2 linked regions of the Streptantibioticus cattleyicolor NRRL 8057 = DSM 46488 genome follow. The protein of the gene in region 1 interacts with the protein of each later gene in a pairwise test. Links are inferred from orthologs where the notes say so. Each region holds a gene or a part of one and is shown in the gene's direction. Other genes may lie near its edges. The genes, in order: SCATT_RS03085 and ndk.

Region 1 (3,216 bases):
GACTTCAAGACGGCCGCGGCGAGCCAGATCCCGGTGCAGCGGGTCGGCGTGCCGGAGGACATCGCCAACGCCATCGCCTTCTTCACCGGGGAGGACGCCGGCTTCGTCTCCGGCCAGGTGCTCTACGTCGCCGGCGGCCCGCTCGACTGACGTTCCGCCGCCCGCTACCGAAAGGCACCACATCATCATGAGCACCCCCGACAGCGGGCGCGTCGCGCTCGTCACCGGCGCCAGCCGCGGCATCGGCTACGCCATCGCCGAGGCGCTGGTCGCCCGTGGCGACCGGGTCTGCGTCACCGGACGCAACGAGGACGCGCTGAAGGAGGCCGTGGCCCGGCTCGGCGCCGACCGGGCCATCGGCGTGGCCGGCAAGGCGCACGACGTGGCCCACCAGGCCGAGGCGGTGGCCCGCACCATGGAGGCGTTCGGCCGCGTCGACCACCTGGTCAACAACGCCGGCACCAACCCGGTCTTCGGCCCCATCGCCGACCTCGACCTCGACGTGGCCCGCAAGGTCTTCGAGACCAACGTGGTCTCCGCGCTCGGCTTCGCCCAGCAGACCTGGAAGGCGTGGCAGCGCGAGCACGGCGGCGCCATCGTCAACATCGGCTCGCTCGCCGGGGTCGCCGCCTCGCCCTTCATCGGCGCCTACGGCATGAGCAAGGCCGCCATGCTCAACCTGACGCTCCAGCTCGCGTCCGAGTTCGCGCCCGGGGTGCGGGTCAACGCGATCGCCCCGGCGGTGGTGAAGACCAAGTTCGCCGCCGCGCTCTACGAGGGCCGTGAGGCGGAGGCCGCGGCCGGCTACCCGCTCGGGCGCCTCGGCGTCCCCGAGGACATCGCCGGAGCCGTGGCGTTCCTCCTGTCCGACCAGGCCGGCTGGGTCACCGGGCAGACCCTGGTGATCGACGGCGGCCTGTTCCTCAACGCCGGCGTCGCCTGACCCGGCGGCCGAGGGCCCGAGGGGGCGGTGCGCCGGGCACCGCCCCCTCGGCAGCATCAATGTCAGTGGGTGCCGGTACGTTTCGGGCAGTGACGGATCACGTACCGGAGGTTCTTCAGGTGTCCACCATGCTGCCCGGGTCCTGGCAGGCCGTGCTCGGCGAGGAGTTGGCGAAGCCGTACTTCCAGGAGCTGACCGAGTTCGTCGAGGAGGAGCGCGGGCGCCACCAGGTCTTCCCGCCCGCCGAGGAGGTCTTCGCGGCGCTGGAGGCGACCCCGTACGACCGGGTCAAGGTGTTGATCCTGGGGCAGGACCCGTACCACGGCCCGGGGCAGGCGCACGGGATGTGCTTCTCGGTGCGGCCCGGGGTGACCGTTCCGCCGTCGCTGCGCAACGTGTTCAAGGAGCTGGGCGACGAGTACGGCTACCCGATGCCGGACAACGGCTACCTGATGCCCTGGGCCCGGCAGGGCGTGCTGCTGCTCAACGCCGTCCTGACGGTGCGTCAGGGCGAGGCCAACTCGCACAAGGGCAAGGGCTGGGAGAAGTTCACCGACGCGGTGATCAAGGCCGTGTCCGCCCGTGCCGAGCCGGCCGTCTTCGTGTTGTGGGGCAACTACGCCAAGAAGAAGCTCCCGTTGATCGACACCGAGCGGCACGCGGTGGTGCAGGGCGCCCACCCCTCGCCGCTGTCGGCCAAGCTCTTCCGCGGCAGCCGCCCCTTCACCCAGATCGACACCGCCCTCAAGGCCCAGGGGCACGACCCGGTCGACTGGCGCATCCCCGACCTCGCCGACGGCGCGAAGTAGGCCCCCGGGCCGCCCGGTTCACCCCGCGGCGGCCCACTCCGCCTCGAAGGCGTACGCCGTCGCCTCCTCGCCGTGGCTCGCGGTGAAGCCGCCGGAGCCGGTCACCCCGGTCAGCTCGTCGGTGCCGGAGCCGGGCACCACCGTCAGGGCGCAGCTGATCGTGGTGGCGGAGAAGGTCCCCCGGTGTTCCAGCACCAGTGAGCCCTTGCGTCCGGCGACGGCGCCGGTGATCCGTTCGTACCCGCTGAAGACGCCGTCGCCGCCGGACCGGTACACCAGGGTGTACTCGCAGTGGCCGGTGCCCTCGACGAGTCCGCGGTAGATGTTGACGGAGGACGCCCGGGCCGTCCGGACGCCGTTGTCCGCCTCGCCGGCGGCCGGCTTCTCCTGCCAGTTGTCGCAGGCGAAGGTGCCGGCGGTGGGCTGCTCGGTCATGGGTGCTCCCGTCGTTCGAGGCCCCGCGCACCGTGCCGCGGGGACGTGATCACCACTCTTCCGCCGGTACCTGACACCTTCTGTCAGGTACCGGCGGCGACCTGGGCAACGGTGGCCGGGAAGATGGCCGTATGCGCGCCGACCGCCTCCTCACCCTTCTGCTGCTGCTCCAGAACCGCGGCCGGATGACCGCCGGGGAACTCGCCGCCGAGCTGGAGGTCTCGGTGCGCACCGTCTACCGGGACGTGGAGGCGCTGAGCGCGGCCGGGGTGCCGGTCTACGCCGACCGCGGCCCGGCCGGCGGCTACCGGCTCACCGAGGGCTACCGCACCCGGCTGACCGGGCTCACCGACGGCGAGGCCCAGTCGCTCGTGCTGGCCGGACTGCCGGGCGCGGCGGCCGAGTTGGGGCTCGGCGCCCAGCTCGCCGCCGCCCAGCTGAAACTGGACGCGGCCCTCCCCGCCGGCCTCGGCGAGCAGGCCCGGCGCACACGGGAGCGGTTCCATCTGGACGCCACCGCCTGGTTCCGGGACGCCGACCCCGTTCCGCTGCTGACCACGGTGGCGGCGGCGGTCTGGGGGTCCCGGGTGCTGCGGGTGCGGTACCGGCGCTGGCGCGGCGAGGTGGAACGCGAACTCCAGCCGCTCGGCCTGGTGCTCAAGGCGGGCATCTGGTACCTGGCGGCCCGGCCCGCCGGTGCGGACGGCGCCGGGGACGAGTCGTCGTCGGTGCGCACCTACCGCGTCTCCCGGCTCGTCGAATGCCTGCCGCTGCCCGAGACCTTCGAACGCCCGGCGGGGTTCGACCTCGCGGCCCACTGGCGGGCGACGACCGAGCGGATGACCGAGTGGTCCCGCAGTCAGCTCGCCGAACTGCTGGTCGACGCAACGGTGTTGGCGCTGCTGCCCGCCCGGTTCGGCACCGCCGGTCAGGAGGCGGTGGAGGGCGCGCGGGGGCCGGACGGGCGGGGCCGGTTCGCGGTGCGGCTCGCCGTGGAGGCGGTCCCGGTGGCCGTCGGCGACCTGCTGC
Region 2 (3,092 bases), 1.1 Mb from region 1 along the record:
ACGGTCACCTCCCCGGGCCGCCTGGAGGTGGTGCGGCGCAGCCCCACGGTGGTGCTGGACGCCGCGCACAACCCGGCCGGCGCCCAGGCGACCGCGGAGGCGGTGCGCGAGGCGTTCGCCTTCACCCACCTGGTCGGCGTGGTCGCCCCCAGCGGTGACAAGGACGTCCGCGGGGTGCTGGAGGCGTTCGAGCCGATCTTCGCCGAGGTGGTGGTGACCCGTAACTCCAGCCACCGTGCGATGGACGTCGACGAGCTGGCGGCCGTGGCGGTGGAGGTCTTCGGCAGCGAGCGGGTCCAGGTCGAGCCGCGGCTGGACGACGCGCTGGAGGCCGCCGTCACCCTCGCCGAGGAGGAGGGCGAGTACGCCGGGGCCGGCGTGCTGGTCACCGGTTCCGTGATCACCGTGGGAGAGGCCCGGCTGCTGCTGGGCCGGAAGTGAGTTCCGATGCGAACGCTGTGTGCCAGCACCCTGCTCGGTGAAGCCTTTGTGATCGGCCTGGCCGGGCTGGTGGCGATGAACCTCTCGCACTTCTCGGCCGGCACGGTCTGGGCGGTCAGCGGGGTCGCCATGGTGCTGTGCGTGCTGCTGTGCGGGATGATCACGCGGCCGGGCGGGGTGGTGATCGGCTGGGTGCTCCAGATCGCCCTGATCGCCTCCGGGTTCGTGGTGCCGACCATGTACTTCCTGGGGGCGGTCTTCGCCGCGCTGTGGTGGGCCGCGGTCCACTTCGGCCGCAAGATCGACGCGTTCAAGGCGGCCAACGCCGCGCGCGCCGCCGAGCCGCCGCAGGACGCCGCGGCCACGGCCGGCTGACCCGGCCGGGGCGGACGGCGGCGCCCCGGCGGCGCCGTCAAGGGACGCGGCGCCGACACGCCCGTCCCGGGGCCACCGCCGCGCCGCCACCCGTTCGGCCCACTGTCACCCGCGCGGGGGACACTGCCGGGTGCGACTGCTGCCCCACGGTCGGGGTAGCCGCTGGCGGGGAACACGGGGTCGCCCGATAGGGTCAGTCCACTTCGAAGCCGCAGCACAGTCGAAGCCGCGGCGCACTCGCGTTCCAAGGAGCCGCACATGAGCCAGCGCACCCTCGTCCTCCTCAAGCCCGATGCCGTCCGCCGGGGTCTGGTGGGCGAGATCATCGGGCGGATCGAGCGCAAGGCGGGGTGGGCGATCACCGCGCTGGAGCTGCGCTCGCTGGACCGGGCCACGCTGGAGCGCCACTACGCGGAGCACGTGGGCAAGGCGTTCTACGAGCCGCTGGTGGAGTTCATGTCCTCCGGTCCCTCGGTGGCGCTGGTGGTCGAGGGCGAGCGGGTGGTCGAGGGGATGCGCGCGCTGGCCGGCCCCACCGACCCGATCGCCGCCGCCCCCGGCAGCATCCGGGGCGACTTCGGCACCATCGTGCGCGAGAACCTGGTGCACGCCTCCGACTCCCCGGAGTCGGCGGAGCGGGAGATCAAGCTCTTCTTCCCCGGGCTGATTTGAGGCGGACGCCCTCCGGGATCCCGCCCGCCGCCGGTCAGTTGCTGACGGCAAGTCAGAAACGCGGACACCGGCGGGCACCGGCCGCCGCCGAGGGTTTTGCCCGGGCGGCGGTCCCGCATATGCGACGGTAATGCGGGAACCAATCGCCCCGACACGACGTCACCATTACAAGGGGCGGCTGTGTGTTCTGCTGACAATGGCCGGGGCGCCCTCACTCCTGGTCCACCGGGCGCGACTACGATGGATACACCGCTACGGACCTCCGCAGCAGATCACGCCCCCTGCCCCGCGGGGGCGCCAGAACGCCGCCCTCAAGTCCCCATCGCTCCAGCTCGGGAAGGCCAGACGTATCCTCATGGCGAACAATATGTCGTTCATCGGCCGTGACATGGCTGTCGACCTCGGCACCGCCAACACGCTGGTGTACGTCAGGGGTCGCGGGATCGTCCTCAACGAACCGTCGGTTGTCGCCATCAATACGAATACGGGCGGCATTCTGGCGGTTGGCGCCGAAGCCAAGAAGATGATCGGCCGTACCCCTGGCAACATCGTTGCGGTCCGTCCGCTCAAGGACGGTGTGATCGCCGACTTCGAGATCACCGAGCGGATGCTCCGCTACTTCATCCTCAAGATCCACAAGCGGCGCTACCTTGCCCGCCCGCGGGTCGTGGTCTGCGTGCCCTCGGGCATCACCGGGGTCGAACGGCGCGCCGTGATCGAGGCGTCCAGCCAGGCGGGCGCCCGCCAGGTGCACATCATCGAGGAGCCGATGGCCGCCGCGATCGGGGCCGGCCTGCCGGTCCACGAGGCCACCGGCAACATGGTGGTCGACATCGGCGGCGGCACCACCGAGGTCGCCGTGATCTCGCTCGGCGGCATCGTCACCGCCCAGTCCATCCGGGTGGCCGGCGACGAGTTGGACAATGCGATCATCCAGCACATCAAGAAGGAGTACAGCCTCCTGCTGGGCGAGCGCACCGCCGAACAGATCAAGATCACCATCGGCTCCGCCTTCGAGCTGGAGAAGGACGAGCACACCGAGATCCGCGGACGCGACCTGGTGAGCGGCCTGCCCAAGACGGTGGTGATCTCCGCCGCCGAGGTCCGCAAGGCCATCGAGGAACCGGTCAACGCCATCGTGGACGCGGTCAAGACCACCCTCGACAAGTGCCCGCCGGAACTCTCCGGCGACATCATGGACCGCGGCATCGTGCTCACCGGCGGCGGCGCCATGCTGCGCGGCCTCGACGAACGGCTGCGTCGCGAGACCGGGATGCCCATCCACATCGCCGAGGACCCGCTGGACTCGGTGGCGCTCGGCTCCGGCAAGTGCGTCGAGGAGTTCGAGGCCCTCCAGCAGGTGCTCGACGCCCAGCCGCGCAGGTGACCCGCCGCGGCGCCGTGGCCCCGCCTTCTGCGGGCGCCCGCGCCGCGGACCGCCGCGCGGCCCCGTCCCGGGGCCCCACCGCACGGCCCGCCCGTCGGTCGTCCCCCCGGACGTAACGACCCGAACTACGACATCGCCGACCGGCCGTGGCTCGCGGCCGGTCCGGTCCGACGAGGAAGGCACGGCCGCCGCACGTGAGGGACACACGAGAGAGCCG

The links.
Region 2: the proteins of SCATT_RS03085 (region 1) and ndk interact in binary tests that used the Escherichia coli proteins (3 or more experiments, as listed by UniProt). The link is inferred for Streptantibioticus cattleyicolor NRRL 8057 = DSM 46488 from one-to-one orthologs.

Annotation. Positions count from the first base shown.
Region 1 is NC_017586.1:761,778-764,993, reverse strand. What follows is about bases 7-2,911. They hold SCATT_RS03085 (uracil-DNA glycosylase), read left to right. Parts: upstream 7-1,071; coding sequence 1,072-1,752; downstream 1,753-2,911. Other genes in these bases: SCATT_RS03075 (helix-turn-helix transcriptional regulator), read left to right, coding at 2,319-2,911; SCATT_RS03080 (DUF3224 domain-containing protein), read right to left, coding at 1,771-2,187; SCATT_RS03090 (SDR family oxidoreductase), read left to right, coding at 188-943; fabG (3-oxoacyl-ACP reductase FabG), read left to right, coding at 7-150. Outside these bases: more of fabG, read left to right, coding at 1-6; more of SCATT_RS03075, read left to right, coding at 2,912-3,216. UniProt on the Escherichia coli protein: Excises uracil residues from the DNA which can arise as a result of misincorporation of dUMP residues by DNA polymerase or due to deamination of cytosine.
Region 2 is NC_017586.1:1,832,727-1,835,818, reverse strand. Bases 1-2,781 are described here. They hold ndk (nucleoside-diphosphate kinase), read left to right. Parts: upstream 1-1,074; coding sequence 1,075-1,488; downstream 1,489-2,781. Other genes in these bases: SCATT_RS08010 (rod shape-determining protein), read left to right, coding at 1,856-2,781; SCATT_RS08020 (DUF4233 domain-containing protein), read left to right, coding at 448-816; folC (bifunctional tetrahydrofolate synthase/dihydrofolate synthase), read left to right, coding at 1-441. Outside these bases: more of SCATT_RS08010, read left to right, coding at 2,782-2,875; rod shape-determining protein MreC, read left to right, coding at 3,070-3,092. UniProt on the Escherichia coli protein: Major role in the synthesis of nucleoside triphosphates other than ATP. The ATP gamma phosphate is transferred to the NDP beta phosphate via a ping-pong mechanism, using a phosphorylated active-site intermediate.